Regions from separate parts of the Peribacillus sp. B-H-3 genome, predicted to be linked through region 2. Evidence: predicted binding sites of a transcription regulator. Region 2 holds the regulator's gene; the other holds the start of a gene.
What was found. Region 2 encodes LexA, which represses DNA repair genes until DNA is damaged. Its sites were predicted from a motif close to CGAACATATGTTCG; they were not measured.

Region 1 (16,508 bases), 1.3 Mb from region 2:
GAAATGAGCTGCGCCTTCTTGCCTTAGGTCGTATCGGGATACCCCGTCGCCAAAATTAATTTTATCAACTATTTTCAGTTCAGTCAGCAATTCAAGTGTCCGATATACTGTTGCCAAGCCAATTTCAGGCGATTTCTCTTTGACCAGGAGGTAAACGTCTTCGGCGCTTAAATGATCTTCTTCATGTTCAAGTAAAACGCGGACGGTCGCTTCTCGCTGAGGCGTCAATTTGTAGCTGGACGAGTGCAACTGCTTTTTTATTCTCTCAATTCTGTTCTCCATACTTTTCCCTCCCGCGCCGCTATCTATATTATTATATCAAATGAAGGAAAAGTGTCAAAATACATTTCATGTTCTCAGAAAAAATTTGTTCCTTTTTACACTTTTCGGATCACTTATTTAATAAGCTTACCACATTTTTCATAAGCGGCGGTGAAAGATAGGCTTCAAGAATGCCTGCTGCAATCAGAAAGAACATCGAAAAAGCTAGTGAAAAAATATAGCGGGTTAATATTGGTTTTAGCGGATCCCTGATTTGCTTGAGGAAAATCCGCCGTATCATCTTCATCGAGATGGACACGGCCAGTGAAGCGATGATGATGAAAATCGGGACGATGAATATGTTTTGGGGCAATATCGAAACAAATGACAATAAAAATCCGTTCCAGCCCATTTGGTTCACTAAGAAACCGACCGTAAATCCCACAACCATACCCTTTAAAAATAATAGAATCAAGATGACAGGCAGTCCTATCACGGATATTCCCAATATCCAGATAACTGCTATATATTTGATATTATGTGTCAGGCTTTGAAAGAACATATCCTGGTTAGCGGCAATCTTCCCCTGAGAAACCTGGCCGAAGAATTGCGAGAGATAATAAAATAAATCATCCTTTTGGGCAGGGCTCAATGAATTTACAAGGATGGCGCCAAATATTACACCCATCAAAAACAGTACAGTGACAAATACATATAATGAGGAATGTTCAGTAATATGTTTAATTGCTGCGTTTTGTATGACAGATCTCTTCTTCATCTTTCATCCTCCCATTTATCTCTTACTAGATTCTATGTTTTTCCCTGCCATTTATGACAAGCCATGCTGCAGATATAAAGAGAGAAGGCGGGACCGGCGGAATTTTTCCGTTTTTACGATTCACCAAGCTTCCTGTGATATAATTTTTTAAATATTAAGAAAGAGGTGATAAAGATGAATGCTATTTTACGGGAATTTCCAGAAAAAATAGAAACGGACAGGCTCTATATCCGTCCATGCCAGCCTGGGGATGGACAGGCTGTGCATGCTGCAATCACCTCATCCCTAAGGGAGCTTGCTCCCTGGCTTGCTTTTGCAAACAGGTTTCAGACTTTGGAGGAAACAGAGGAGAACATCATTAAATCGTATGCTCAATTCCTTTTAAAAGAGGACATACGGCTGCATATTTACCGCAAGGAAGATCATGCTTTTATTGGTTCAACAGGTCTGCACAGGATTAACTGGCAGCTGCCTAAATTCGAAATTGGCTACTGGATTGATTCCCGCTATGGAAAAAAGGGGTATATGACAGAAGCAGCAGAAGCTCTTACAGCCTTTGCTTTCGATTACTATGGTGCAAATAGAGTGGAAATCCGCTGTGATCCCAACAATATCAGCAGCCGGCGCATTGCGGAAAAACTGGGATATCCGCTTGAGGGGATTCTCCGAAATGACGGCCTGACGGCAGATGGGAAAAATCTGCGCGATACTTGCCTGTATGCCAAAACCCAAAAATAAAGAAGAGGGAAAGAGCAAATTGCTCTTCCCCTCTTTATTTGGTTACACTGCAACCTAAGAAGGAATGATCCTTCCATATTTGCCTCCGCCCCCAGCATTGAAATTCAATTTCCCTTGCCGTGCCAAATCAATGTAACCGGCAATTTTCTCTGGAACCACAAGCTTCAGGCTATCATAATCGGCACTGTGCAAAATATTCATTTCTGTCCCAAATGCGTAAAGGAGCTTTTCCATCGTCCTTGGGCCCACTCCTGGAATAAAGTCGAGCGGCACCTGGCGGATGTATGGCGGCCTCTTTCTTTGCTTAAAGGAATCAAGGGGCTGAGAGAGTTCTTCAATCCGGTTCGAAACGCCCTTAATGATCGTCCTGCTTCCGCATACCGGACAGGCCTTGGTATCCTGCTTAACACTCGTGAAGCATTTTCCGCATACTGTTCCGTGATATTTGCCAAGTTCAGGGTTGAGTCCATAATTAGCGGATACCCTTCTTCCGCTTTCTTCTCTTAGCGCAAGCTTCAATTCATGAAATGACGGATGCTCGAGCTCAAAGTTTTGGTACTCTCTTGCCAGCTTCCCTAAAGAATGCGCATCCGAATTGGTAAGAAACACATACTGGCTTAACTCAGGAATGCCCTGTGCCATATCTGTATCCGAGCTGAGCCCAAGCTCTATCCCGTCAATGAGCACTTCATCAAACACTTCCCTCAGGCTGCGTTTTACCCCTTTGCCATATAAGCTTTTAAATGGTGTAAAAACATGTGCCGGAATAAATAATCCCCCCATGTCTTTCACCGTTTTCTGAAGCGTTTTACCATCCGCATACATTCTTTGTGAGCTTAAATGGATGTTCTTTAAATGCCCGCTCATCCATCCGGAAAATTGCTTCATTGCTTCCATGGAAGGAAAATACGCCAGCACATGGATCGGGCCATGGCAATTAGCATCATAAATTTCTATCTCAGATCCTGGTATAAGGGTTGTCTTGCCGTATTGAAGACCGCCGCCGTCCACTTCTGTGAGTTCGCCATTACCGGTCATTTCCTCAATTTCCGCAATAACTTCGGGCGAATGGCAGTCAATGATGCCAATTAAATCCAAGCCCTTTCTTTCGCTTGCCACCTTTAAAATATTCCGCAATGTCAACGTCTTTGAACCTGTAATCTTCACCGGCCTCCCGCTGCTTGTCCTGCCGATGTGGATATGCAGATCGGCAAAATAGGAATTCAAGAGTTTGCCAGCGCCTGCTGCAATTGCAGATATTGAATGGCAAAAACAGTTTTGGCATCCCGGATTTTGCCTTCTTTGATAAATGCCTGTGCTTCCTCAAGCGAAACTTCAATAAGCTCGACAAATTCATCTTCATCAGCCGGCGCAGCATTTTCTTTCTTTTTCAGGTTATGGGCAAGAAATACATGAACAAGTTCGTCAGCAAAGCCTGGCGATGTATAAAAAGAATTGATGAGTTCCATTCTTTCGCACTCATACCCTGTTTCTTCTTCTAATTCTCTTTCTGCAGAGTATTTAGGCTCTTCCCCTTTTTCCAGCTTGCCTGCAGGTATTTCCACAATACTGCGTTCCAGCGCTTTGCGGTATTGCTCGACAAGAATAATTTTATTATCCTCTGTTACAGCTATAACAGCGACAGCTCCTGGATGCTTGATAATTTCCCTTTTGCTTGTTTTTCCATCAGGCAACTCGACTTCATCCACCTGAAGCTTAATTACTTTTCCTTCAAAAATCTTGTCAGTTGATAGTGTTTTCTCTTCAAATTTATTCATATTCCCACTCCTTGTTCTACATAATGCATGTTTGTTCATACATTTTACCATACTAGCAGCGGAGGTTGTTTTTATGAAGATATATGTATTTGATAAGAGTGTGGTGTTTGCCGGGAAAGCATGGGAAATCAGGCACAAGCTGAAGGAATTGCAAAATCAGCATATTTTTGTCACAGACTGGATTGAAAATGTCCATGCCAGGCCAGCTGAAGCAAGCCTTGTCAATGAATACACATCCAAATTGAATTCTTTGTGATTGTCATCCCGCTCCTTTACAATATAAACAGCAAGTAATATAAAGGAGTGGAGCGCATTGAGAAAGAGAAAATTGGGAAATTCCGATTTGCTTGTTTCAGAAATTGGACTCGGCTGCATGTCGCTTGGCACGGATAAAAAACAGGCGGAAACCATTATTTCTGCCGCAATTGACGAAGGCATTAATTATTTTGATACAGCGGATTTATATGATTTTGGCACCAATGAAGAAATTGCCGGACATGCACTTAAGAGAGTCCGGGATCAGGTTGTAATCGCCACCAAGGCAGGCAACCGCTGGAATGAAACCAAAGACAGCTGGCATTGGGATGCATCACCAAGTTACCTCAAATCTGCCGTAAAAGACAGCCTTAAACGGCTGGGCACCGACTATATTGATCTTTACCAGCTTCACGGCGGCACGATGGAAGATGATATAGACGGGGTGATCGGAGCCTTTGAAGAGCTTAAAGCAGAAGGCCTTATCAGGCACTACGGAATTTCCTCCATCCGCCCGAATGTCATTAAGCAATACGCAGAGAAATCTTCTATTTCTTCTGTTATGATGCAATACAGCCTTCTTGACCGGCGGCCAGAAGAATGGATGAACCTGCTGATCGATAACGGAATCAGTATGATTGCCAGAGGCCCTGTTGCAAAAGGCCTGCTGAGTGATAAGATGCTTGACAAGGCCTCCAGCAGCGTCAAGGAGAATGGATATCTGGATTACAGCTATGAAGAATTGAAAGACATTTTGCCTGGCATTAAGGAAAAGCTTTCTTCCAGAAACCTTAATGAAACTGCCCTGCAGTATGTGCTTTCACATAAAGCGGTGGCCTCTGTCATTCCCGGAGCCAGCTCGGTTGAGCAGCTTCAGCAGAATTGCCGGGCAGTCAGAGCACAATCTCTTACAGAAGAGGAAATTGTCCTGTTGAAAGAATTGACCAAATCAAGCAAATATGAAGCACACCGGGATATGTAGCAGATCAAAGCAAACTAGCCTGCATGTAAAACGGGCAATGACTTCTTTCCAAGTCATTGCCCGTTTTACATTATTTAAAGTTCTTCCAGTCTGTGCTGCTTTCATTAAGCAGCTCCTCGAAGGATTTGTTTTTTTCGCGCAGTCTGCGTTCTTCCTTCTTTTTTGCTTCTTCTGCTTCTTTTTTCGCACTTTCCTCATCTGCCAGCTCTTTTTGTTTTTCACGGAGCTTTGACATAATATCACCGTTGATGAAATCACCAAGCCTTAATGAATCATTGGCCTGCTCTCTTTCCGGTTTTCTTTGATTGTTTCTTCCAGAAGTTTTCTTTTTCATTCTTATGACCCCCTTACCATCTTCACAAATATTATATCATGTCTTGCCCTGCTGGTTATATCAGACATTTTGGAGTTGGCTCTCCGCACGCGCCGTGTATTATAATAAGGAATAACAATGTCTTTTGGGAGGTCAATATGAAAAAGTGGTGGGCTGCTGCTGCAGGCATGGCTGTCTATACGATGGGTGCCGGCGTTTATTTTTCCAATCGGATCATGTATATGAAGAAAAAAGAAGAAGATTTTATCCAAAACAGAGAGATTACAGCAAAACGGCTTGATATGAAGCGTTTCGCTGAATTGCCAAAAAGTGAAATCACTATTACTTCTCCGTCTGGCTACGGCTTAAAGTGCCTGTTCATAGAACCGAACAAAACAGACAAATGGATCATTATTTCTCATGGAGTTACTGAAAATAAAATAAATTCTATTAAATATATGAACATCTTTCTTAAGCGCGGATTCAATGCGGTTATTTACGACCACCGGCGGCATGGTGAATCCGGGGGCAAAACGAGCAGCTACGGCCATTATGAAAAATTCGATTTGAAAGCCGTTGTGGATGAACTAAAAAGCCGGAAGGGACCTGGCATCACAATTGGAATCCACGGAGAATCCATGGGCGCTGCCACACTGCTGCTGTATGCCGGTATGCTCGAGGATGCTTGTGATTTTTATATTGCCGATTGCCCCTTTTCTGATTTCGAAGACCAGTTGAAGCATCAGATTAAAAAAGAAGTCAAACTTCCACCCTGGACGATTCTTCCCATTGGCAGGGCATTTATTAAAATCCGGGACGGCTACTGGACAAGCGAGGTTTCGCCGATTTCTGTTATCAAAAACATTAAAAAGCCAATCCTATTTATTCATAGCCTGCCGGATACATTCATTCCCGCTGACATGACAAAAAAACTGTACCAGGAAAAAACAGGCCCTAAACAGCTCTACCTTGCGCCATACGGAGTACACGCCCAATCCTATAACGAAAATAGCCAAGAATACCAAGAAGCAATCGACCATTTCTTAAAAGAACTCGTTTTTAAATAAGGCTGTTTTCCTATGGAACAGGGGGTTGATTTCCGCTCCAGGATGCTCGCTTTCCGCGGGGCTGGCGGTGAGCCTCCACAGCAATGCCTGCGGGGTCTCACCTTCCCGCTAATTTCGCTGGAGTCTCGCACCTTTCGCTCCAATCAACCTCATTTAATATGAGATCGCATCATAGAACTCATCAAAACTTTAAGAAAAAAGCCTTAATTAAAAAAGCGAAGGTTCCTGCCCCGGAGCCTTCGCTTTCTTTTATTTTCCTGCAGTACGGTTATAGAAGCCGAGCCGCGGGTTAAGGATTTCATTTGATGTTTTCAGCATAAAGCTATTTGCCTCAGGAGAAAAGTCGACTTTCATGCTTTCGTCCAAAAAGATCACTTTGGATCTTTCCAGATAAATATCTCCCATTCTTGTTTCCACTCTCAGGTCTTCCTCATCAATTTCATCAACGAGCCATAGTGCCGTAACGCCGCTGACCACGCAGCCGCAGCCGTCCGTATCGTATTTAAGCTTGAGAAGTCCTTTTGTTCCATTTAATTTTTCCTGGATCTTTTTCATGGCTGCCTCTGTCCATTCAATCTTCATAATGCACCTCCTAGCACAGACATATCATATATTATATAAGTATATCTTCAGTTTCTTACATTTCACAGCATATTATTATTTACCCATTTAACCTCAGAACCTATCTCTAGATCATTTAAAATATAGGTGAATTTTTTGAGGCTCAAAGGTCCGACAACATGTTCTGAAGAAATTGATATGATCCAATAGTAGTTTCGAAATTTATCCAGCTTATGTTCTTCCAAACTGTAATTTTGCTGCTTAGCAAAAATGCAATCATTATGTACGGCTGTTGAGATAACAGTATCGGGAACTAGAATTTCAAATTCTTTAAATTCCGAACTATTTACTTTTTTAACTAAGATAGATTTATTTCTGCCGTTCTTAATCAGCCAATATTTTTCAGTAATCTTATGTTCAGAATCCGATAGTCCAGGTCCAATACAGCCTGTTAATAATATCAATAAAAATAAAATTGAAATAACCTTCTTCATGAAATCTCCTTCCAATAATTACACTCATAATTTTTGGAAATTTATTACCAAAATAAATATAATGCACATTCCAAAAAATAACAATAATATCAATAAAACAAAATTAACTTTTTTAATATTACTAAACTTATTTAATTCTCTGCAAAAGTACAATGCGGCAAACTAATCGTATTCCTGTCAAGGTAAATAGCAAGTACGCAGTAAGAAATTATCTTCATTACATATTGTTCTTGCAGCATATAAAAAAGGCCCGATCTAATGAAAGGGCCTCTCTTCACTCTTAAACATTTGCCGTATTTTCTATCTTTCTATACTGTTGCCGCTTATTAATTTGCTTTAATGACAATCTTCCCTTTGGCATGATGGCTTTCGCTTTTCTCATGAGCTTTACGGATACCCTCTGCACTCAATGGGAATGTTTCGCCAATGATGGCTTTCAGCTTTCCTTCTTCCATCAGTTTCGCCAATTCTTCTAGCTGCTGGCCGTTAGGGTTAAGCCATATGGAAGCCGCTTTGATTTTTTTCTTTTCAGCGAGTTCTTTATCAGGCTCACTGACCAAGGAAGGCATTTTCCCTCCTTCTTTAAGAACAGAAAAGCTTTTTTCCTGAATTTCTCCGCCCATGGAATCCAGTACAAAGTCATAATCATGCAGGATTTTATCAAAATCCTGTTTTTTATAATCAATCACTTCATCCGCACCAAGAGATTTCATGAACTCCACATTTTGGGTTCCCGCTGTAGTTGCTACATAGGCACCTGCATTCTTTGCCAGCTGAATGGCAAGGGATCCAACGCCACCGGCCCCGGCATGGATCAGAACCTTATCGCCTTCTTTTACCTCCCCGAAATCAAATAATGCCTGGTATGCTGTCAAACCGGCCAGCGGAATCGATGCTGCCTCTTCGAAGCTGACATTATCCGGAATTTCCGCTGCAAGAATATCATCAACGGCCACATATTCCGCATATGTTCCGCGGTTTGTTGTAGCCGGCCTTGCAAATACCCTGTCCCCGGGCTTGAAATCTGTTACACCCGATCCGATAGAATCGACAGTCCCTGCCGCATCCCAGCCAAGGATAATCGGAAATTCAAATGGAAGCATTTCCTTTAGATAGCCTTCACGCAGCTTCCAGTCAATCGGATTGATCGAGGTCGCCTCAAGCTTAATGATGATCTCGTTTTCTCCTGCTTCCGGCTTTTTCATCTCTGCCTCTTTCAGCTGTTCTTTTCCGCCATATTGTTCAATTACAATCGCCTTCATCAATTATCACCCGCTATGTCTGATTTTGTTTTTTCTCCTACACTACTATTTATTTCCTATTGTCTGCATGCCAAAACATTTGAGCATGCCGGCAAAAGCATGTGCACCAATTTTTCCATCCTGTATTGTAAAAAAGGCCAATTGCCGGTACGATTATGAAAAGAGGTGATAAATTTGTCAAAGGTTCAAATTAAAGTAAACGATAATGGCTCCCTGAAAGTGACAGGAGATATTGAGCTATTGGACGGCGAAGGCAATGTAATTGAAACGAAACCAGTCTTTTCGCTCTGCCGCTGCGGGCTTTCAAAGAATATGCCCTTCTGCGACGCTTCCCACAAAGGGAAATTCCAGTCCAGTGTGCGCGTAAAAACCGAAACCTGATCGGCCTTTAAGACTGTCTCTTTTCCGGGCGGTCTTATTCTTTTTTCTTGAAGCAAAAGGGCATTTTCCCCGCTGATGTCCTGCTGGCCAATCGGGCTTTGCGTGCAGCCATCTTTGACCTTCTCGTTTTACTGCCTGTTAAGCGGTAAACTCATTCTTCCGTAAATCTTATATCTGCAATATGGCTGATCCCAATTATGTGAGTCTGCTGAAACCGGTCTACTATATGCAGCTTTTGCCCGGGTTCATTGTAATAATGTATGGTGCCGATCAAAAGCTGATATCTGTGTTTGCCGTAATGGGTGATGGTTACCGTCCTTCCGGTTTCCATGGCTTCTCCCATCACCATGTTCATTTCTTCCAGCTGCTGCTCATCCAGGGCAGCCTGTTCTTCGTAGGTATCCTCCTTTTCCCACTCCCGAAGCATTTTCACATGCTCCGGAAGCATCATTGATGTCCATTTAATCTTTCCGCGATCTCGAATCACTGCATATCCCTCCTGACAAATCCTGCATCTTTCATAATTGCTGTACTATGATTTATGGCCTCCAAGAAGCTTGCTGCGGTAAACAGCCGTTCCAGCTGCTGTATAGGAGACAGCCCGAAGCAGTGCTTTTGAGCCGTATTTATTCCGGATACGGTCAACCGTATAGGCCAAGTCCCTCTTTTTCCAGCGTGATGAATCAAACAATGTCAGCTGCATTTCATTATCATCGACGATATTGGATAAGGTAACGGATATGCTCCGTACTGTTTTGGAAACATAATTTTCCCGGAAAAGCTCCAGGCAGATTTCATATAAATCCATCGTAATGTTTGTTGGTTCATCAATGGATCTCGACCGGTGAAAGCCTCCTCCGAATTCCTCACGGCTGTAGCCGATCCCGAGGCTCACCGTCCTGCCTGCTTTGCGTGAAGACCGGGCCCTCCTTCCGACCTCCTCGCATATTTCAAGCATCACATGCTTCACTTCTTCCTCTTCCTTATAATCGCGAAGAAGAATCTGGCTTTTTCCAAAGCTCACCTGCCCCTCCATGATCGGTGCGCCAATTTCAGAAAGATCTATCCCCCATGCATGATGGTAAAGCTGGTTGCCCATAATGCCGAATTTTTCCTCCAGCAAATGGAGCGGATAATTGGCAAGCTGCCCCACTGTAAAGATGCCCATCCCATTTAAGGTTTTTTGAAGGCGTCTTCCAATTCCCCACATTTCGTTAAGGGGAGAAACGGGCCAGAGCTTTGTTTTTACATCTTCATATGACCATTCGGCGATGCCTTTTTTCTTGGCTTCAAGATCCAGGCAAAGTTTGGCTAAAAGCATGTTAGGACCAATCCCTATTGCACATGGAAGCTGGAATTCCCGTTCGATGTCATTCCTTATCTTTTCGGCAATCTCCCTGGCATCCCCCCACAGCGGCATGGCGCCGTCCACCTGCAGGAAGCTTTCGTCGACACTGTACACATGGATGGATTCCTTTGGCACATATCGATGGAACAAGCGGGTAATTTCTGTAGACATCCTCAGATATACCGCCATTTTAGGCTCTGTCAGGATAATCCGGGGATCATCAGGGATTTCAAACATCCGTGATCCGGTCTTAATTCCAAAATCCTTTTTCAGCCTGGGAGAAGCGGCGAGCACCACACTTCCGGAGCGTTCCAGATTTCCTACCACAGCGAGATGGCATTCCAGCGGATCCAGCCCGAGCATGACAGCTGAGCAGCTTGCATAAAAACTTTTAATATCGATGCACATGATAGATTTTTTCGGCATTGATCTGTAATCCATGATCTTTCTCCACCCAACAACAAGAATATACGTTCGCTTACATTAGTATACTCATTATATTAATCGAATATACGTTCGTGTTCAATGGAAATTTTACTTCAAAATTCTACATTTTGAGCTTCCATTCCGGTTATATCCAATTTTCCATGAAAATGATGGGATATTTCTGCAGAAAGCCTGCAAGCAGGCATAGGATTTGGGGATGGCAGCAATAAAAAAAACTCCCTTTTCAGGGAGGAAGATCTGCACTAGTATCCGTTAATAAAAAAGGACTTCAAAGTCTGCCGCATTGACTGTTACTGTAAAGGAAGTATCTAAATTTGACCGGCGCATCATTTCAATGACATACACCTTATCCTCAGGTATATGAGAAAAATTCCTGACCAGAAATCGTTCGCTCTTCCCCTTTTTCAGTTTTTTAATGGCGGAAAGCACGGCCTGCTGCTCCCGAAGGCTTTCCTCGTCGTTTTGGACAAGCAAGAGCTTAGCTTCTGTGCTGGCAGGAGGAGAATGAGAATGCTTAATGCTTCCAGTGTACCAGGGCTTTACTTTCATTCCGATTTTCAAATCATTAAAGTCCAGCTTTCTCCCGCTCGTATCCTTAAGATAGGTGGAATCTGAAACCGTATAATATGTATTTTTAATCAGTACCCTCTTTTTATCCTGAAGATCTGTTATAAAGCCCATTTCCCCTTTTTTCACACTTTCTGTTTGAGTCTGGAGCTGGCTGCATCCAAAAAGAAAAAAACACCCTAATACAATAAGATATGTTTTGAAATCAATCATTTTGCCCGCCTTCTTCCCGCCTGCTATACAACAAGAATAACAGAAAAGGACCATGGAAAAAACAGGGAAATTATCGAATGGGATTTTCATGAAAAGAAGCCATTATGCACAGACTAGTTTACAGCGGCTCTGCTGATCTTGTCTTCTGATTAGAGAAGTACCATGTTCCTCTCCGGTCAGCAAAGTGCTTAGAGCTCTTTATAATAAAGGAGGACTTGCGGTGAATAAGATTAAGTGTATATGCCTTATAGCCATCATTTCCGCTGCCTGCTGCCTTAATGGACAGCAGACTGCGGCATTATCTTCACAGGAAAAAGAGACGGGCCGCATCGGTCTTGAAGCTGGAAATCAGGCCCCTGACTTTGAGCTTGCCTCGTTAAATGGAAAAAAGCTCAAGCTGTCCGGCTTTCGGGGTAAAACTGTCATTTTAAACTTCTTTACAACCTGGTGCCCGCCTTGCAGGTCAGAGATCCCTGAAATGCAGAGCTTTTTCCAGAAAAATCAAAACAGAGGCATTACCATTTTAGCCGTTAACTTGACTTCAAATGACAGAAGTTTGGCAGCTGTTCAGGATTTTGTGAAGAATAACAACATGACATTTCCAATCGCACTCGATAAAAATGGAAAAATCGGAAGCCTGTATAAAGTCTATACGATTCCGACTTCGTATATCCTTGATAAAAACGGGATGATCAGGAGTGTTATGATCGGGCCTATGGATGAAAAGAAAATGGCGGAACTGACTCAGGACAGATTCTAATAAGGAGCGGGAAAGTCTTCAGCTTTCCCGCATTGAATTATTAATAGGCTTTTGCCCAATAGACCATGTGTTTTTCATCTTTGCCGCAGCAAACGCACTTATCTGAAAGGGTTTCTTTTTGAAACGGAATGCATCTGGAGGTTGCTCCGGTTTCTTCTTTTATTTTATCTTCGCATTCCCTGCTTCCGCACCACATCGCTTTGATGAATCCCGGATGAGCGGCGGACACTTCCTTGAATTCCTCCATCGTTAACACAGAGGAGGTCTTTTCTTCCCTCAGCTTTAACGCTCTTTCATATAAACTTTTCTGGATATCTTCAAGTGTTTCTGCCACTTTCTGTTCAACATCATCAATCGGAATAAAAGACTTTTCGCCAGTATCCCTGCGCACAAGGATCACCTGTCCTTTTTCAATATCACGCGGCCCTGCTTCCAGCCGGAGAGGAATGCCCTTCATTTCATGTTCATTGAACTTCCATCCTGGCGATCTATCGCTGGCGTCTATATCCGTGCGGAAGGTTTTAGAAAGCCTGTTTTTCAGATGATAAGCAAAATCCAGCACTCCTTCTTTATGCTGGGCAACCGGGATGATCATCAGCTGTACCGGAGCTGCTTTGGGAGGAATAATCAGCCCCCTGTCATCTCCGTGCACCATAATCAGAGCACCAATCACACGTGTAGTCAGTCCCCATGAGGTCTGGTTCACATATTGCAGAGCACCGGACTTATCACTGTACTGAATGTTAAAAGCTTTCGCAAAACCGTCTCCAAGGTGATGGGAGGTGCCCGTCTGCAAAGCCTTGCCATCATGCATCAGGCTTTCAATGGTATATGTGAACTTTGCGCCGGCAAATTTTTCTTTTTCTGTTTTTTGCCCCTTAATCACCGGTATGGCAAGAATCTCTTCACAAAGAGATGCATACACATCAAGCATTCTTGTGGTTTCTTCATGTGCTTCCTCGTCCGTCGCATGTGCGGTATGTCCTTCCTGCCAGAGAAATTCCAGTGTCCGGAGAAACGGCCGGGTCGTTTTTTCCCAGCGGATTACGCTTGCCCACTGATTATAAAGCTTAGGCAAATCGCGATAGGAATGAATAATTTTGCTGTAATGCTCACAAAATAGCACCTCAGAGGTAGGACGGATGCACAGGCGCTCAGCAAGCTCCTCTGTTCCCCCGTGCGTCACCCAGGCTACCTCAGGAGCAAAGCCTTCGATGTGGTCTTTTTCCTTTTGCAGAAGGCTTTCAGGTATCAGCAACGGCATATACACATTTTCATGTCCTGTTTCTTTAATGCGCATATCCAGTTCATTTTTAATGTTTTCCCAAAGCGCATACCCGTACGGACGTATAATCATGGATCCGCGGACGCTTGAGTAATCGATTAAGTCGGCTTTGGTCACAACATCGGTATACCACTGGGCAAAATCCTCGCCCATGGGCGTAATTTCTTTGACAAATTCCTTTTTCATTCTTTTCACCTCATTTTTATAAACGCAAAAAAAGCCTGCTCCCAAGAAAGGGACCAAGGCTTTGGCGGTACCACCCTTATTCATAAAACACCGAAAAAAACAGCGTTTCATGCTCTTAAGAAGGATAACGGATTTATCCGCTGCCTCTTCGCCATACGGCCCGAAGCAGAACTTGGAAGGCAGGTTCAAATGGGTCCCTTAGGAATATTTCAGCTTTATATTCCCTCTCTGTAATAGGCACCTTATATTTTACTAATCCTTCTTTAACGTTTCATTATCAGTTTTTTAGTACTATATTATTTTTAGCCCGTCAATGTCAAGACCGTATGTCATTTTTTAAAAAAGGCCCTTTTCCCAATAGTCTCCACGGTTTTCGGAAACAGGTTGTGCAGTCTGCTGGCGGCATTCATCCATCCCGGAAGGTTAATTTCCCGCTTGCCGGTAAACATGGACCCTACCACCCTTATTGCCACATACTGGGGATTCAGCATGAATTTTTCGATATTTTTCGTATATGATCCGGATTCGTCCGCAATGTTAAAAAAGTTGGTCTGGATTGGCCCCGGATTGACTGTCGTAACAAAAACATGGTCCCTCTTCAGCTCCATTCGAAGAGCATTGGAATATCCGAGGACAGCAAATTTGGTAGAAGAATAAAGGCTGGACTTCGGAGTGGCCATTTTCCCTGCCTGTGAAGCTATATTTATGATATGCCCGCTTTGGCGCCGCTTCATACCTGGAAGGACCATTTGAGTGGCCGCCATCAGCCCGAAAACATTCACGCGGAACATAGCTTCAGTTTCTTTCATATCCGTTTCATCCGCTTCCTTGAATACTCCGTATCCGGCATTATTTACAAGAACGTCTATTTCACCCGCATTTTCATAAATTTCACGGAAAACTTCCCCGACTTTACCGGAATCGCCTACATCAAGCTGATAGGCATATGCTTCAGTGCCATACCCCTTAATTAATTCTTCCTTTAATTCCAAAAGCGCATCATAGTTCCTTGCAAGCAGGACAACTTTTGCCCCAAGACTTGCAGAACGCCTGGCAATTTCCTTTCCTATTCCGCCTGATGCACCTGTTATTACCACACATTTTCCCTGTATTTTACTCACTTCTTCACCTCTGCAATTGGTTGATTGCATATATCATAACACTTGAAGAGCTGTCATGCGCAATTTCTCCTAAACTCTCCAGATAATCAAGCTGCCCTACTGTCTCTGACAGGGTGAGTCCAAGCTCTCGTTGATAAACTTTGGGAAATAGCTGCCTGCATATTTCAAAGCCTGAAGATGGATGTGCCTCTATCATTTTTTTGACCCTCATTGCACGCTCATGCTGCCGTATCCTGCCTGACTGTATCACTGCCGGCACATCCCTGATTTCTTCGCCGTGTCCCGTATATACCAGCGAAATTGGAAGCTCCAGGCACTTTTCGAGAGAACTGTTATATTGCAAAAGAGGTTTAGGACGCTCTTCTCCTGGCTTAAAAGGCGGCTCCATTAAAGGATTTGGCGTAATTTTCGCGAGCAGATGATCACCGCCTATCATGATTCCATCACTTTCCTTATAGAAGGACAAATGGCTTTGTGCATGTCCTGGAGTTTCTATTATTTTCCAGCCGCGAAGTCCTGGCAGATCGTCTCCTTCTGCCAAAAATGACGTAAGCTTCTTATTGGTAATGGAACGGTCTGCGCTCCGGTAATCATTTATGTAGCCAAGCATTTCATCTGGTATGCCCATTTCACGGGAAAAATCTTTATAAAACTGGTCATGAAGCTCAATAAAGTCCTCATCCATCTCAAACCATCTTTGGTTATAGAGGTGGCCAAGAATGTTAATATCTTTTGTGAAAAAGTCGAGCCCCCCTGCGTGATCAGGATGGTGGTGAGTAATCAGCACCTGCTCGATATCGTTCATTTCAAGACGGAGTTCTGCGAGCTGCCGGATCAGGCTAGAACGGGATTCCTCGGTCCTGGAGCCTGCGTCAATCAATGTCAATGCATCTCCTTTAACAACATACACATTCACATCCCCCACGGCATAGGGAGTCGGAAGCGATAATTTAGCAATATTTCCAATCCATTCGACCATCATACATACCCCTTATAAAGTTATATTTAAATAGATAATTATATAAACATGCAGCGTCATTTAATTAAACGCTGCCAATTTTAGCTGCATGAGCCCCCGGATCTTCCAGTGGAATCCAGCATCAGCATGAACAGATCATTAACAGAGCCGAATTATAAATGGACCATCATGTTATTAGTTTATCATTGATAATCTGAAATTGTCATTATTTTCACATAACTTTTTTTATTGAAAGCAAGGGCCAGCGGTGTGTGATGTAGCAAAGATCCTGTCTGTAAGGCATTCTATGTATAGCACGGGATAACTGTATAACCTGCCTTAGCACAGAAATGGCTGGGTTACAACTGTTTAAACAGCGTTTGTCATTCATATTTGGCATCTCCTCCCTCTGGGATTTTTCAGAAAAATTAATTATTGACAAACTGATTGTACATGCTCCATAATCACTAATAACTAAAAATAGCACGGCATTGATTAAGGCCAGTAGATGCCGCATGGCGAAAGAGAGTGAAGCTCAATTAGGCTGAAAGGCTTCACCGCCCTCTGTGACACTGAACCTACCTTATAGCTTTCAGCAAAAACTGACGTACATTCCAGCGTTAATGGATCTTAAGCTGCATCTTCCCCTGGGAAAGATGAAAAAAGGTGGTACCACGGAAGCCAGACCTTTCGTCCTTTATTGGACGGGAGGTCTTTTTATTTGTCCCGGTTAATCTTGATGATTTTCAATCC
Region 2 (16,508 bases):
CAACCGCCTGACAGAAGCGGGATCTTTTGAGGAGAATTTATTATTTGCCACACTTGATCCTATGACAAGAAAGGCAGTCCTTCCAAGCGGATTCAACATACTGATGACGGATACAGTCGGTTTCATTCAGGACCTGCCAACATCTTTAATCGCTGCATTCCGTTCTACACTTGAAGAAGTGAAAGAAGCGGATGTCCTGCTGCATGTAGTGGATTCATCAAGCCCGGACTATTTTAATCATGAAAAAACAGTAAATTATCTTCTTGCTGATTTAGAGGTTCATAATATCCCGCAGATTACCATTTATAATAAACGTGATCAGCAGCATCCTGATTTCATGCCGCTTTCCAAAGAAACATCATTGGTGATTAGCGCATTTGATCAAAATGATTTAAAATCAGTACTGTCATCCATTGAAGAAACCGTGATCGGCCAGATGGAGCCTTATCATGTTTACCTGCCTTCTAGCGAAGGAAGACTTTTATCACAGCTGAAGAATGAAAGTATCCTGCGCTCTCTTTTGTTTCATGAAGAAGACGAACAATATGAATGCAAAGGCTATAGCCTAAAAGACCATCCTTTGACCGGCCAGCTGGAGAAATATGCAAAATAAAGGAGAAACATCATGTATCAACATCTGAAAAACGGAAGCATCCTGCAAAACCTGGCAGATGAAATGGAAGGAAAAATAGCTCCCTTGAAGCATGAAGCGGCCAATAGAGCTGAATCCAATCAGTTTCGGGTGCTGCAAAGCTTTCAAAAGCACAAAGTAAGTGATTCTCATTTTATCCCTTCAACAGGATATGGATATGATGACGCGGGCAGAGACACACTTGAAGAAATATATGGAGAAGTTTTCGGAGGAGAAGCAGGGCTTGTAAGGCCACAGATCATCTCTGGAACACATGCTATTTCCATTTGTCTCTTCGGTGTTCTTAGGCCGGGAGACGAGCTTCTATATATTACCGGTAAACCTTACGATACTTTAGAGGAAATTGTGGGTATAAGGGGTAATGGAACTGGATCGCTGAAGGAATTTCATATCGAATATAATACTGTTCTTTTAAATGAAGAAGGTAAAGTGGATTATGAGGAAGTCAGGAAAGCAATAACTCCAAAAACCAAAATGATTGGAATTCAAAGGTCCAAGGGCTATGCTACAAGGCCCTCGTTCACTATCAGCGAAATCAAAGAAATGATTGATTTTGTTAAAAACATTAATCCAGATCTTGTGGTATTTGTAGATAACTGTTACGGGGAGTTTGTGGAAGAAATGGAGCCCTGCCATGTTGGAGCAGATTTGATGGCTGGTTCTCTTATCAAAAATCCCGGAGGCGGCCTTGCCAAGACTGGAGGGTATATTGTCGGGAAAAAGAAATGGGTGGAGGCCTGTTCTTACCGTCTTACCTCCCCTGGAATAGGTGCTGAGGCAGGAGCATCCTTATACAGCCTTCAGGAAATGTATCAGGGCTTCTTTCTTGCTCCCCATGTGGTTGAACAGGCTTTGACAGGGGCTATGTTTACCTCAGCGCTTCTTGAAAAACTGGGGATGAATACTTATCCTAAATGGGATGCCAAAAGGACGGACCTGATACAGTCTGTGCAATTTGATGATAAAGACAAAATGGTTGCCTTTTGCCAGGCTGTACAATTTGCTTCGCCTGTTAATTCCCATGTTACGCCATATCCCAGCTATATGCCAGGTTACGAAAATGATGTTATTATGGCTGCAGGCACCTTCATTCAGGGTGCAAGCATAGAACTATCTGCAGATGGTCCAATAAGGCCTCCTTATGTGGCTTATGTTCAGGGAGGACTAACATACTCACATGTGAAAATTGCTGTACTCACAGCTGCAGATTTCTTAATCGAAAAAAATCTGCTGAATATCGAAAAATAAATGAAGAAACATAATCCGGAATAAAAAGATTAAACATCGGCCCCTTGCCGGTGTTTAATCTTTTTAAGGAAAATACTTCGAAACATAATTTAAAACTCATGTTAGAAAACATAACATTTCTTTGACATTTTTTCTTACATATAATATGATATCTATATGAAGAATATCAAGGAGGATCCGAAATATGAGCGGCAACAGCATTCGGCGTTCTATGCCTCTATTTTCAATCGGAGTTGTCATGCAGCTGACGGAGTTGTCTGCGCGCCAAATTCGGTATTATGAAGAGCACCAATTAATCACTCCTGACAGAACAGAAGGAAACCGCCGTCTTTTTTCGCTAAATGATATCGACAGGCTCCTGGAAATTAAGGAACTATTAGAGCAAGGTGTCAATCTTGCAGGAATTAAAAAAATATTCGCAGTTAAAGAAGAAGCCCAGTTTCAAAAAGAAATGATCAATCAAGATGAAAAACCAAAGCGCGATTTAAGTGATGAAGAATTAAGGAAACTCCTTAGAGCAGAACTGACTCACGGCGGCAAATACCGCACAAGCCTCAGGCAAGGCGATATGTCCCGTTTTTTTCATTAATTTAAATAAATCTTACTTTATATGACTTGAGGAGGAATTTGACAATGGCAAAGTTTACACGTGAAGACATTAGCCGCTTGGCAAAAGAGGAAAATGTAAAATATATCCGTCTGCAATTTACGGATATATTGGGAACGATTAAAAATGTTGAAATTCCTGTCAGCCAATTAGAAAAAGCTCTGGACAATAAAATGATGTTTGATGGATCTTCTATCGAAGGATTTGTCCGTATTGAGGAATCTGACATGTACTTATATCCTGATTTGGATACATGGGTAATCTTCCCTTGGACATCTGAAAAAGGTAAAGTGGCACGCTTGATCTGTGATATTTATAATACAGATGGCACACCTTTTGAGGGTGATCCCCGTGCAAATCTAAAAAGAATTCTTGCTGAAGCAAGAGATTTAGGATTCACAAGCTTCAATCTTGGACCAGAACCGGAATTCTTCTTATTCAAACTCGATGCATCCGGCGAACCTACTCTGGAACTGAATGATAAAGGCGGATACTTTGATTTAGCGCCTACAGATCTTGGTGAAAATTGCCGTCGTGATATCGTGCTTGAGCTTGAAGAAATGGGCTTTGAAATTGAAGCTTCACACCATGAAGTGGCACCTGGACAGCATGAAATTGACTTCAAATATGCGGATGCCATTACTGCTTGCGACAACATCCAAACGTTCAAGCTTGTGGTAAAAACCATTGCACGCAAACACGGATTGCATGCAACCTTTATGCCTAAGCCTTTATTTGGTGTAAATGGATCTGGTATGCACTGCAACGTTTCTTTATTCAGAGAGAAAGAAAATGCTTTTTATGATAAAAGTGGAAAACTGGAGTTAAGTGAAACTGCAGAGCAATTTATAGCAGGAATCATCAAGCATGCTCCAAACTTTACTGCGGTAACCAACCCTACAGTAAATTCATTTAAGCGGCTTGTGCCTGGATATGAAGCACCATGTTATGTAGCGTGGTCAGCTAAAAACCGCAGTCCGCTAATCCGTATTCCAGCTTCTCGCGGAATCAGCACACGTGTTGAAGTAAGAAGTGTCGATCCGGCTGCAAACCCATACCTCGCACTGGCTGTACTTCTTAAAGCAGGCCTGGACGGTATTAAAAACCAATTAACACCGCCAGCCCCAGTAGACCGCAATATCTATGTGATGACAAAAGAAGAGCGTGAAGAAGTAGGGATCATCGACCTTCCAGCTACTCTTTATGCAGCACTTGAAAAGCTGAAAGAAGATGAAGTGATTTGTTCCGCTCTTGGTGAACACTTGCTTGAACATTTCATCGAAGCAAAAGAAATTGAATGGGATATGTTCCGCACTCAAGTGCACCCATGGGAACGCGAACAGTATATGAGCATGTATTAATACCTAAACCCCTTGACACCAATTTGTGTTAAGGGGTTTTTGTTTGTTGTTTTGGTGGTCAGTTTTATTGTCAAAATGCTAACTGACCACATTTTGACCACCAATATTTAATGGATTTAATTTATTTAACAAGCCAAACATAATTCACTTTAGTAATGCTAACAGATGTGTTAAGAGAATAAGTCATTCAAGAGAGCAATTTTTTGGTCTCTTATTCTTATTGGAGCCTGAATGGTCGATTAATTCATCATCACTCTTTCCAGTATAAAATTGGGCGCATCGTAATCAGAAGAGGATTAAAGGTCCATATGTACCGCAGCTGCAAATCGCAGTGGGCAATGGATACAGCTGAGGAGGATAGAACTTCATTAAAAGGCTCAATAATATAGTTCGAGTAAAGCCGTGCCGTATCAAAGCTTAGTCAGTCTTCTGGAGATTTCTGGGCTTGGATCCTTTTTCCTGATTCAATTTGGGAGTAATAGCTCCTGTCGATAAAAGCAGCGGATACGACTTCTCCCGGAAACATGTTTTTTTTCTATCGTAATTGTAATAACCATTTTCTCATTGTAACCACCTGAAACTTTTCATCTCTTTTTTCTATGATTATAAACCTGGATGAAATCAAAATAATACTAATAATGTGATTTAGTCAAAAAATGAAAAATTCACTTTATCTTTATGTTTCAGGAGATAAAGCGGTTTTTCAGGTTGAATTTACTCTCCTTATAAAAAATTGGTCTTTGTAAGAAATATTTTTAGCATACTTAATCCTATGTGTGGAACAATACAACTGTATTAAGGATAAAAAAGGAGGGAAATCAAAATGAGCCAACAAAAATTGGCTGCCCATGAGTCATTGGATTTACATGAGGCCATTAACTTTAAAACGCTTTGTATCGCCAAGTCTAAATTAATGCAAGGACTGGCCTTTGATGATGATCTTAGGAATTTAATGAAAAAAGATGTTACACAATCGATACAAGATCTGACTGAATTGCAGTCCATCTATGAAAGAGCACCTTTTCAAGCTCCTGTTCCTCAAAATCGCCCAACCCCCATCATTAATGGAAAGGAAGGAACCATTCATTGAATAATGATTATTTGGACCCGATAAACTCGCTGCATATGCCTGAACTAGCAGACACCACTTTTGCCATGGACTTTCTTCTTCGTGCCAAGGAAGGCGTTCGCAACATAGCTGTAGCATTAACCGAATCCGCATCACCTGATGTTCGAGCTGCATTAAGAAAACAATTGATGCAGGGCATTGCGATGCATCAGGAAATATCTGATTTGATGATTGAAAAAAAATGGTTCCATCCTTACGAACTAACAGAACAGTATCAATTGGATCAGCTTTCGGCCAACAATACGATTAAGATTGGCAAAATGAACCTGTTTCCCGTTGAAACCAATCGAAAGGGCATGTTCGATCGGACACCTGATGAACATTAACACTGGAGGTTATATAGTATGAAGGCGGTAACGTATCAAGGGATAAAAAATGTTGTTGTGAAAGAAGTGCCAGCCCCTAAGATTGAAAAACCAGATGACATGATTATCAAAGTAACCAGTACAGCGATATGTGGTTCTGATTTGCATTTAATTCATGGTATGATCCCTAACCTGCAAGAGAACTATGTCATTGGACATGAACCGATGGGAATCGTTGAAGAGGTTGGTCCTGAAGTGACTAAAGTAAAAAAGGGAGACCGCGTAATCATTCCATTTAACATCGCATGCGGTGAATGCCGTTTCTGTAAAGACAATTTGGAAAGTCAATGCGACAATTCAAATGATAATGGAGATATGGGAGCCTATTTCGGATATTCCGGAACAACTGGCGGTTACCCAGGCGGGCAAGCGGAATATTTGAGAGTTCCTTTTGCCAACTTTACTCATTTTAAAATCCCGGAGACCTGCGAGGAACCTGATGAAAAGTTAGCGGTTATTGCGGATGCGATGACCACTGGTTTTTGGAGTGTTGATAATGCGGGCGTAAAGGGCGGGGATACCGTTATCGTTTTGGGATGCGGTCCCGTGGGACTTTTTGCACAAAAGTTTTGCTGGCTAAAAGGGGCGAAGCGGGTGATTGCAGTCGATTATGTGAATTACCGCTTGCAGCATGCAAAACGGACAAACAAAGTTGAAATTGTGAACTTTGAAGATCATAAAAATTGTGGAGAATACTTGAAGGAAATCACTAAGGGCGGTGCGGATGTAGTCATTGATGCTGTTGGTATGGACGGAAAAATGACCGATATGGAGTTTCTTGCCAGCGGATTAAAACTTCACAGTGGTGCATTGGGTGCATTTATCATGGCGACCCAGGCCGTCCGAAAAGGTGGCAATATCCAGGTAACCGGCGTTTATGCGGGGAAATATAACGGTTTTCCATTTGGAGATATTATGAACCGCAATGTAAATATTCGCTCAGGACAAGCACCTGTTATTCACTATATGCCTTATATGTTTGAACTGGTTTCTACAGGAAAGATTGATCCGGGAGATGTGGTCAGCCATGTCCTGCCGCTCAGTGAAGCAAAGCGTGGCTATGAGATTTTTGACACCAAAACGGATGATTGTATAAAAGTCGTCTTGAAACCTTGAGGAAGGAGGATTGAAAAATGAACTATGCCTTACACGAAGTTCTTGAGGTTCAAGAAATGGCTGCTTTTAAAACAAATTGTTTAACCAAATCTAAAACAATGAAAGCGCTGGTTAGTGACTCAAGGCTAAAGGAAATTATGCAGCAAGACATTGATCTTTCCACCAGACAGTTAGAAGAATATACCTCTGTTTTATCTAATGCAAAGCAATCGTTAGGAGCTGAGTACAATTGAATTCAATCATTGAAAACTTAACAGGAATGGATGCACTTTCCGACCAGATTGTTGCGATGGACTTATTGATTGCGGCAAAAAGTGGAATTAGAAATTACGCCATGGCTGTTACGGAAGCCGGAACACCTGAAGTCAAAGAAATGTTAACTCGGCATCTGGATGAAGCTATTGAGATGCATGAACAAGTTTCCGGTTATATAGTGGAAAAGGGATGGTATCACGCTTGGGATACGAACGAGCAAATCCAATTGAACTTGACAAATATGAAGACTGCTTTGGATTTGCCAACACTATAGATCATGTAAGGAACAGTTTATCGAATAAACTGTTCCTTATTTATTGTCAGTATGCAGGAGCAGGCAATTCATCTATGTGTATGCGAAGCAAACTATACGGCTTTTCTCGCAGATCCCTTCCATAATGAAACCGGGCCTGCCGGTGTAATTGGTTCACAATAATATATAGGTATTGATCCGGACCAATCGAAAACGTATCCGGCCATAAAATCCGCGGGTCATGTGCAATGGTTTCCATGTTTCCGTTCGGCATGATCTTTCGTATGCTGTTGTTTTCATAATCCCCTGCATAGACGTTTCCTTTCGCTCCGGTGATCATTCCGTCAGATGCCCCTTTTTCTCCCCTATACTCCACACGGAAAAGTAAGTCCTTCTCCGGTATTGTTCTGTCTCTCAGGGCTTTTGTTGAAATGGAGAACAGATGACGGCTAGTTAATGGACAAAAAAATAATGTCTTACCATCTGCAGATATCGCGATACCATCAGACGCCAGTTGGAAGGGAGAAATGGAGCCGTCTATATTTCGGTTCATCAGTATGTTACCTTCTACTTTTGGCATAAGATAGGAATCGGGTGATGTAGGTGGGGTTCCACTTAACCGTCTGAATGCTTTTCCGGTATCTAAATCCACAACAATGATCCCTCCTGGGCCTTTGGAGGATGAATCTGTAATATAGGCATAACCGGCTTTTCCTACGCGAAAATCAAAGCGAACATCATTCAAATATGTGGTTGGCAGGATTACTTCTTCTGTAAAGGTATACACATTTCTGATTGTATTTGTTTTTAAATCAACAGCGACCAGTTTTGCCCCCCCTTTAATTGGTTCAGAAAAATTGGGTGCTGCTGTATCCAATACCCAAAGTGTTCCCCTTCCATCGGCCACTACACTTTGGACACTGATAAATGACATAGCATCGTTTGCCGGGTTAGCCAAATTTGTTTCTAAATTTGGATAGGGCTGCAATTGGTCCCCTGCAATTTCCGCCACCGTAAATTTTACGTCATCTCCCCATTTCGGAAAGCACACGAAAATACGCCCGGTTTCTGACTCGGTAACGCCTGTAGGCATAGCCCCATAAAATGAATGAACGAGTTCAAACTTACCGAAATATTTTTCCATTGGCAGCATAAAATTCATCCCCCTCATCCGATTTGAATGCAGTTTTTCTTGTGCTTGGCAAAAAACATTGACGGAACACTTGCTTATTCTTTGGTTAAAATCTATTCCCCTGAACATAATAAATGCAGAAGCTATTATTAAGGTATTCGGTCAGGTGGTATGTATTGATGTTCCGTAAAAAGAAAAGGGCAGCAGCCATTCAGAAAAAAAATGAAGAGAAGAACAGGATTACGCATGAAGATGTGACACTTGAATTATTAAAAAATGTAACAGCAAAAATGGATGATGCTGAAATCGAACAGAGGAAAACAAACAACGGTGCTTCTTTTTCGCTTGTTTACATACAAACGCTAATTGACAAGGAGAGACTGAACGAGGCGGTTATTCAGCCACTTCTCCTGACCAAGGATCAGCCGTTTATTCAGGGTATATCCACCTGTAGCGTTTTAAGAATCCATTCAATAGAAGAAGCCAAAGAACACATGATGTTTGGTGCTGTTCTCATCCATGATCAAGAGAATAATGAATGGTGGGAGGTAAAACTGGAGAATTCGCTCAGCCGAGCAATCGAAAATTCAGAAGTTGAGACAATAATGTACGGGCCAAAAGACAGCTTTACGGAAAGGATTGAGCAGAATATGTTCATGATTCGGCGGCGTCTGCCTGTTACTGAGCTAAAAGCAGAAAAATTCCAGGCAGGTTCGAATACCAAAACCCAGGTTCAGATGCTGTATATTGAAGGAATTGCCAATCCGGATATCGTCGAAATTGCACGGAAAAATATCTCTAAAGTTAACTTTGACTTGATTTTGGAGGCCTCCAATCTTTCCGCTTTTATGGAAGATCATACGCACAGTTTGTTTCCACAGTTTATGCAGACGGATCGGCCGGACTCATGCGCCTTTTCACTGGGGCTTGGCAAGATCATTATTTTGCTAAATGATACACCTTTTGCACTCATCGCCCCCATTACCTTTTTTCATCTGTTTCAATCTCCTGAAGATTATGTTCATCGCTGGGTGATTGCGAGTTTTTTACGGACCCTTCGTTATTTTAGTTTTTTTATAGCGATCACTTTGATTCCTCTTTATGTCGCATTAACCACTCATCATTATCAGATGATTCCGCTCCAGATTCTGTATGTACTCACGGAATCACGGACCAAACTGCCATTCACCCCATTTTGGGAATCAGTGATCATGTTGGTTATCATTGAAATTATTAAAGAAGCGAGTTTACGGATGCCGACAAAAACGAGTCAGACTATTGGAGTTATTGGTGGTATTGTTATCGGACAAGCTGCTGTCGAAGCGGGATTTGCCAGCAATGTGTTGATTGTTCTCGTGGGAATCTCGGCGATTGCATCATTTTTAGTGCCGAATTATTTAGTCACAAAAGCAACTACCGTTCTTCAATTTTTGATTCTTATTCTTGCATCATTTCTGGGGATCTTGGGGATTGCCTTTGGATTGATTCTTCTGCTCGCTCATCTGAATGGTCTTTCTTCCTTAAAACAGCCATTTTTTGCACCGGTTGCACCGCTTTACTGGAGAGATTGGAAAGATCTTTTTGTTCGCGCACCATTGCCATGGGCAAAGCTGCGGCCGGAATATTTGAAGACGGTGAAAAAATGGCGGGTTTCTAAAGGGGAGGGGAGCGAATGAGCAGCAGATTTCGCTTGTTTGATAGAACTGCTGTTATGGGAAGCGGTTATATCTTTGCCATGGTGAACCGGATGCAAATGCTGTACTATGTATTAATTTTGCCCAAACATTTGGTCCATCCTTATATGATGGTAGGGATCCTTGGAGTGGGTTTTCTTTCGCAGATCAATCTTTTGATTTTGTCCAAATATTTAACATCAAATTATTTTGTTCTAGGTTATCGTGGCTTTGTCCAACTATTTAGCGAAAAGCTTGTCCGATTCTTTGCACTTCTGGGTTTTTTTTTCATTTTAATTAAAGTGATCGTGACCACTTTGGGGTATGTCGAAATTGTCCACCAATTTATGTTTCCCTCGATGAAGACGAGCTGGCTTATTTTCTTCTTGATGGCATCCGGGTTTTATATCGCTTTTCAAGGGATGGAGAAAACGATTCGCTTGTCCATCATCGGTTTTCTTGCCACGATATGGGTGATTCTTGTCTATATTCCATATTTTTTGCCGCCGATTGCCGAAACTCATCATTTGTATCCGTTGGTGCCTGTGGCGAGTTCACTTCCTTCATGGTATGGACTGTTGATGATTTGGTCTGCCCTCTCTGGACCTGAGTATTTAGTTTGCCTCGGCCCCTGGATCGGCCCTAAGGAAAAGATTTTAAGGGGAATGAGTATAGGCAATGCACTGTCAGTCTTTGAATACCTTTTTCTGTTTGTGGCTTGTCTTCTATATTATGGTTCAACATACTTGGAGAAGATGAGTTTCCCGGTTGTGAACATGATCCGCTATCTGCAGTCACCCATTTTTGAAAGGGTGGATCTTATATTAATTTCTCTAAACATGATCTATTTTCTCTATTTGATTGCCCTTTTTTTATTATGTTTGTATGGAGCAATAAGAATCGTTTCAGGGAGAATAAACATCGAGACGAATCGCAAGGGCTTTTTAGGAAGTATTATTGCCGTTTTTATTTGTATGCTAGTCATTAATGGTTGGTACTGGAGGGAAGGACAGGAATTAAATGTATGGGTAACACTTCAGCTATGGCTGGGTGCAATAACCTACCTTTTGGTTCCTTCAGTACTTGCCATTGCAATGAAATGGAAAAGGGGGCAGTCTTAGATGAAGTCTTTTTTGTTCATCCTTTGTATCCTCCTCGTTTTATCAGGCTGTTCATCACCTTTTGTTGAAGACAATACTGTTGAGGAGATTGCTCCCGTCACGTTTTGGTCCCTGAATCAAGGTGAAGGAGGCAAAATGAAAATAACGACCCTCGTCCCTCCGGTTACTGATGAGAAAAAAAAGCTGTTTACACTGAATGTGGATTTATTAAAGCAGGGGAAAAAAGAATTTAACCTGAAGTTTTATCGGGAATTGAAGCTTGGCCAACTTCGCATGCTGATCATTAATGAAAAACTGGCAAAAAAAGAAATCATCTCGTTAATTGATACGATCCTCTCTGATCCTGATGTATCTCCGCGTCTTTTTCTTGTATTGGTCAGAGGAAGCTTTGAAGATTTTTTAGAAAGTGAAAGCAAAGTGGAGAAGAATCTGGATTACTCCCTTTACCGGATGTTCCGGCATTATGAAAGAAGAAATCAAGGGGAAATGAGCATCGTCAATTTGCATGAATTTATGGAAAAGGTCTACTCTCCTTATTCGGATCCAGTGCTTCCGTTATTTAAGGCAGACAAAGATAATTTTACGTATGAAGGAACTGCTTTATTTAATGAAAATAAGTATGTGGGTTCCTTTAACAAAAGGGAAGACCAAATGTTTCAGCTCATTGCCAATGACCACTATTTAAAGAATCTTCCCATCCCACATCTCAATGTTTCCTTGGGTCAGGTACGCTCAAAGGTTCATATGCAGGTCGATGATCAATTCAAAACGTTAACCATTCATGTTAAGCTAAAGGGAAGAATTGATGAATACCGAGGACACCGAAACATACTCAGTCGAACTGAAATGAATAGGTTGATCCACGATATCGAGTCTTATTTTCAACGGGAAACCGTGAGGCTTGTAAAGGAAACACAAAGGTTAAAGATAGAACCGCTGGAAGTGGGAGCCCATACGCTCTCTCCCTTGGTTCATCCAATGACACGAAGGGTATGGCTGGACAAATATGAAAAGATGAAGGTTCATGTGAAATACTCGGTGAAAATAGAACCGCTAAGTTTGTAATTTTAATAAGGTTTACACATAAAATTTTGGAGCAAAAGACAGATTAATCCAAAACGAGTAATCCACACGGAATTGATCTCGACTACCAAATTTCAGGTGCTTTTTAGGCGCTTTTTTTGATATACCCATTTATTATATGCTGGCTTAGAAATGACCATGATGAAATAGGTCTTTGGTATGATATGGATTAGACAACCAGAGAAGCAATTTTATAAGAGATTGAGAAAACGCTTACAAAGATAAAACCCTTAAAAACAGGCGTGGGGGAGGTGTACGCATGGGAGAGTATGTATCTAAGGTAAATTGTGAAGACAAGGTGATGATATTTATATTCAAAAAGAAACCAACAATTTGTCTATTCGTTTGCACAAGGGGTCTTGCTGGACCAAATCCATGGGACAAGGAGATTACCGGAAAAACCGTTTTTGACATGTATAAGGATGCTCCTGATCTGGCTCAAGTTATCATTGTGAGATGGGTTGGAATGGAGAGTATGTGGAATGCAAAATACACGGAAAAGAATACCTCACCCGTCTCCGGCCTGTGGCCAATCAAGGGTCAGTAGCTCAAGTGGTGGGGATATGTACGGACATAACACTGCAAAAAGAGCAGGAAAGAAAGTTGGCCCAAGCGAATGCGCGATTCGACTTTCTATCAAAAATGAGCCATGAGCTCCGGACGCCGCTGAATGACATACTGGGATTTGCCCAGATTTTAGAATTGGAAGAGGACTTGACGGGTACCCAGTATGATTTTGTACAGGAAATACTAAATGGAGGAAGACACTTGCTGGAGTTGGTTAATGAAGTACTGGATCTATCACGCATCGAAACGGGCAACTTGAAGATAGCCATTATGAAATTGAGCTTCTAACGGTTCTCCAGGAATGCGTTAAGATTGTTAATCCGATGGCCAAGAAGAAGAATATTACGATCGATGACAGCGTGATCATTCCAATACGACGATGGCGCTTTCGGTGTCAAGGTTTTTTTTGCCAAAATGGCATGGCTGTTATAATGTTAATAATTCGTGGGTCATCAATGTCTTTTTCTTGTGATGTAAAATAATGAAAATGTGACTGATAAATTTGATTTCTAAGAAATATACATTGATACATCCTTGAGCGTGCACAACTTAAAAGCACATAAACAGTATTCACTTTGGCTGCTGCGGGTTCTTTTTACAGCGCTGAACGGCTGGGCATGCTCGATTAAATACTCTAGCAGTATCAAAAACCTGATTTCTTAGAGATGCTGATTTAATAAACGTTTAAATCAGTAGTCTTAACTAAACATCCTGCCTATTTGGCAGAAATCTGATTATGACTGATTGAAAGAGAACTGTTATTCATTGGGTATGACATTGACATTAACTATTAAATATAGTAAACTTAAGATAATTAAATGAATCGTTCTCCTGAAGGGGAGTAGCTTTTACAGCAAAGTCGTCATTACGGAATTCATTCCCGGCTTTGCTGGCAGCTTGATGCTGTTAGCGAGACCTTTGCCAATTTGGTAAAGGTCTTTATTTATGAGAAAAAGCCTTTACCATTATAATGGTAAAGGCTTTTTCTGTTGTTAATAACTAAAACAGATTAAATCCTAAGGGTGACATTCAGAGAAATAAAAGAGGGGTGTCCAAATGAAAAAAAAGAAAATTTCCATGAGGGAATTAGTGGAAAAAAACAAAAGAGAACTTATGAAAGATAAAGTGTTGAAAGAAAAAATAGAAAAAAGAGTAGAGGATAAATACTTAAAATTAAATATCAATAAAGCGACATAAGACTTGTTAAAAAAACAAACAAAGGAATGGGTGTTCATGATCTTAAGAAAATATATGTCTATGTTAGGTATTGGTGCAGCAAATATTGATCTGGTATTAGAAAAAAACACATATATGATGGAAGAGCTGGTATATGGAGAATTTGTAATCAAAGGAGGCACGATAGAGCAGCAGCTCAAACGTATTGAATGCAGCTTTATCCAGGTTAGTAAAAATGAAAAAAAACAGAAAATCATTGAATCTTCGACCATTTTAACATCAAGAATAATAGAACCGGAAAGTATTCATAACCTTCCATTCATGTTTAAGCTTCCGGTCTCTATAGAACCCTCGGATCAAACAACATCTCACTTTTTCAGGACGAGGCTGATATTTGATGAAGGAATAGAAAGCAAGGATCAAGACGGAATCAAGATAATCGGTTAATCAAAATTAAAAATAATTTAATAGATTATTAACACTTGAAGCCATTTTAACAATACAGTGCAGGCACCACACGTCTCTTAAAGGCTGTGGTTTTTTTTTTGCTAATATAAATGCCAGGTAAATAACCTGAAATCTTCCAATATGCCATCAGGAAAATGATGTGCAGAAAAACTGGGGCAGGAAGTAATTATTTTAATAAAAAGGAAATTCTATCTATGAATATATCAGCATATATTAAAAAAAAGCGCAATAACATGCGCTCTTTAATGGATATTTCTATAAAGGCCAATGACTTTCCCCAGTATAGCTACATTTCTCAAAATGATAGGGTCCATCGAAGAATTTTCAGGCTGAAGACGGACAAAATCCTTTTCCTTAAAAAATCGTTTAACAGTGGCTTCGTTTTCTTCAGTCATAGCAACAACGATATCCCCGTTGTTTGCAGTGCTTTGCTGTTTAACGATAACGTAGTCGCCATCTAGTATTCCTGCTTCGATCATGCTTTCACCCATAATTTCAAGCATAAATACCTGTTCATCATGTGAGGCCATGCTTTCAGGAAGCGGAAAATATTCTTCAATATTTTCAACAGCTGTAATCGGCAATCCTGCTGTTACTTTTCCCAAGAGAGGAACGTTCACAACCTTGCTGCTTGGAATGCTGCTGCTTTCTTCCATTTCCAATATTTCAATAGCTCTTGGCTTAGTTGGGTCTCTGCGGATTAATCCCTTGCTTTCCAGGCGTGATAAGTGCCCGTGGACAGTCGAGCTGGATGCCAAACCGACTGCTTCGCCAATTTCCCGTACGGAAGGCGGATATCCTTTCTTGCGGACCTCATCTTTAATGAATTCTAAAATATCCTGCTGTCGTTTAGAAAGTTTTGTCATACGCACACCTCTTCTCAAAATCCTTTGTCTCATTATAACATGCTGTTTTAAGAGATACAAACATAAGTTCGAATTTTTGTTGACTAAAAACACATGTTCGTATTATACTGTTGATATAACCAGCGAACAAATATTCGATTTGAAGGGAAGATTGTTATGAGAAGCCTAGTCAAAAAGCATTCTTATACTTTATTATTAGCAGGTTTAGTTTTTGTTCTTTCATTAATTTATTCTATGAATCTTACTAACGATGGCAACCAATCCTATCAATCAGTAACTGTGCAATCGGGTGACACGCTATGGAAGATAGCTGATCAATATAAAACAAAAGATTTGACAAAAATTGAATTCATTGATTGGATAGAAAAACATAATGATATATACTCCAGCAGCCTTAAACCGGGGGACAATCTCATTATTCCAGTAACTAAAGGAGAACTTGTCAGTAACCTGGCAAGTGAACAATAAAAAAGGTTGGGTAAAAATGAATGCAATGATCTATTGCCGAGTCAGCACTGAAAAATCCTCACAGGAATCATCTCTTGCCAGGCAGGAAGAAGAATTATTAAAGCTGGCGGACAAATTAAATTTCGAAGTCTGTGCCACTATCAAAGAGCAAGCGAGCGGATATGAGCTGAATAGAGACGGGATTTTTGAAATTCTCGATTTAATTAAAGATAAGAAAGCAAATGCCTTATTGATACAAGATGAAACACGGCTCGGTAGAGGAAATGCAAAGATAGCTCTTTTTCATGTGCTTATCAAAGAGGGGATTACTATTTACACGCTTTCACATGAAGGTGAAATAGAATTATCGGATTCTGATGCCATGGTTATAGAAATTGTCGGCATTGTTGAAGAGTATCAGAGAAAACTTCATAATCTAAAAATCAAAAGAGGCATGCTTCGGGCAGTAGAACAAGGGTTCCGACCGGAAAAAAACCTGAAAAACCATGGCAATCCTTCCGGCAGAGAGAAAAAGGAAGTCCCGGTTGAAGAAATTGTGCGTTTAAGGGTGAATGGGCTGACCTTTGAAGAAATTTCAGCAACTTTAAGAGGATTTGGCTATAAAGTTTCTAAGGCTACGGTCCACCGCCGTTATCTTGAGCATCAAAAAGGGATGGAAAATCAGTCATAGAACTTGTTTTTTTCGATGATTTTATATAACATGACAGTATCAGAAAAAGAAGGAGCGAGACGATGCTGTCGAAAGAAAAAATCGCCCGTATTAATGAATTGTCAAAGAAGTCCAAAGCAGAAGGCTTAACAAATGAGGAAGCAAAAGAGCAATCTAAGCTTCGAAGTGAATACCTACAGACTTTTAGAAAATCAATGTCCGATACCCTAGAAAACGTGACAGTGATAGATCCAGAGGGCAATGATGTCACGCCCGACAAAATTAAAGAAATTAAAAGCATGAAAAAAAATCTGCACTA

Region 1: ACN6MY_RS17200 (DNA polymerase thumb domain-containing protein) is a predicted target of LexA. The motif match lies at 10,724-10,737, and genes of this name have one in related genera.

The regions. Positions count from the first base shown of each region.
Region 1 covers NZ_CP183879.1:3,446,031-3,462,538, forward strand. Annotated here, with positions in the region: gene ACN6MY_RS17130 (Fur family transcriptional regulator) at 1-282, opposite strand, end outside; gene spoIIM (stage II sporulation protein M) at 392-1,039, opposite strand; gene ACN6MY_RS17140 (GNAT family N-acetyltransferase) at 1,214-1,777, shown strand; gene ACN6MY_RS17145 (endonuclease Q family protein) at 1,832-3,004, opposite strand; gene ACN6MY_RS17150 (NUDIX hydrolase) at 3,001-3,555, opposite strand; gene mciZ (Z-ring formation inhibitor MciZ) at 3,629-3,811, shown strand; gene ACN6MY_RS17160 (aldo/keto reductase) at 3,869-4,792, shown strand; gene ACN6MY_RS17165 (YqkE family protein) at 4,863-5,126, opposite strand; gene ACN6MY_RS17170 (alpha/beta hydrolase) at 5,264-6,172, shown strand; gene ACN6MY_RS17175 (iron-sulfur cluster biosynthesis family protein) at 6,422-6,754, opposite strand; gene ACN6MY_RS17180 (DUF3997 domain-containing protein) at 6,817-7,227, opposite strand; gene ACN6MY_RS17185 (NADP-dependent oxidoreductase) at 7,554-8,489, opposite strand; gene ACN6MY_RS17190 (CDGSH iron-sulfur domain-containing protein) at 8,655-8,870, shown strand; gene ACN6MY_RS17195 (YolD-like family protein) at 9,022-9,357, opposite strand; gene ACN6MY_RS17200 (DNA polymerase thumb domain-containing protein) at 9,403-10,659, opposite strand; gene ACN6MY_RS17205 (hypothetical protein) at 10,918-11,445, opposite strand; gene ACN6MY_RS17210 (peroxiredoxin family protein) at 11,666-12,205, shown strand; gene proS (proline--tRNA ligase) at 12,246-13,676, opposite strand; T-box leader at 13,722-13,952, opposite strand; gene ACN6MY_RS17220 (SDR family NAD(P)-dependent oxidoreductase) at 14,006-14,797, opposite strand; gene ACN6MY_RS17225 (MBL fold metallo-hydrolase) at 14,802-15,779, opposite strand.
Region 2 covers NZ_CP183879.1:2,185,268-2,201,775, forward strand. Annotated here, with positions in the region: gene hflX (GTPase HflX) at 1-613, shown strand, start outside; gene ACN6MY_RS10770 (aminotransferase class I/II-fold pyridoxal phosphate-dependent enzyme) at 626-1,900, shown strand; gene ACN6MY_RS10775 (MerR family transcriptional regulator) at 2,085-2,489, shown strand; gene glnA (type I glutamate--ammonia ligase) at 2,534-3,868, shown strand; gene ACN6MY_RS10785 (spore gernimation protein GerQ) at 4,692-4,958, shown strand; gene ACN6MY_RS10790 (spore coat protein) at 4,955-5,323, shown strand; gene ACN6MY_RS10795 (zinc-dependent alcohol dehydrogenase) at 5,342-6,478, shown strand; gene ACN6MY_RS10800 (hypothetical protein) at 6,496-6,711, shown strand; gene ACN6MY_RS10805 (spore coat protein) at 6,708-7,007, shown strand; gene ACN6MY_RS10810 (L-dopachrome tautomerase-related protein) at 7,054-8,148, opposite strand; gene ACN6MY_RS10815 (spore germination protein) at 8,298-9,794, shown strand; gene ACN6MY_RS10820 (GerAB/ArcD/ProY family transporter) at 9,791-10,912, shown strand; gene ACN6MY_RS10825 (Ger(x)C family spore germination protein) at 10,913-11,977, shown strand; gene ACN6MY_RS10830 (hypothetical protein) at 12,255-12,542, shown strand; gene ACN6MY_RS10835 (histidine kinase dimerization/phospho-acceptor domain-containing protein) at 12,599-12,850, shown strand; gene ACN6MY_RS10840 (FbpB family small basic protein) at 13,619-13,759, shown strand; gene ACN6MY_RS10845 (sporulation protein) at 13,796-14,185, shown strand; gene lexA (transcriptional repressor LexA) at 14,449-15,072, opposite strand; gene yneA (cell division suppressor protein YneA) at 15,229-15,540, shown strand; gene ACN6MY_RS10860 (YneB family resolvase-like protein) at 15,557-16,210, shown strand; gene ACN6MY_RS10865 (DUF896 domain-containing protein) at 16,273-16,508, shown strand, end outside.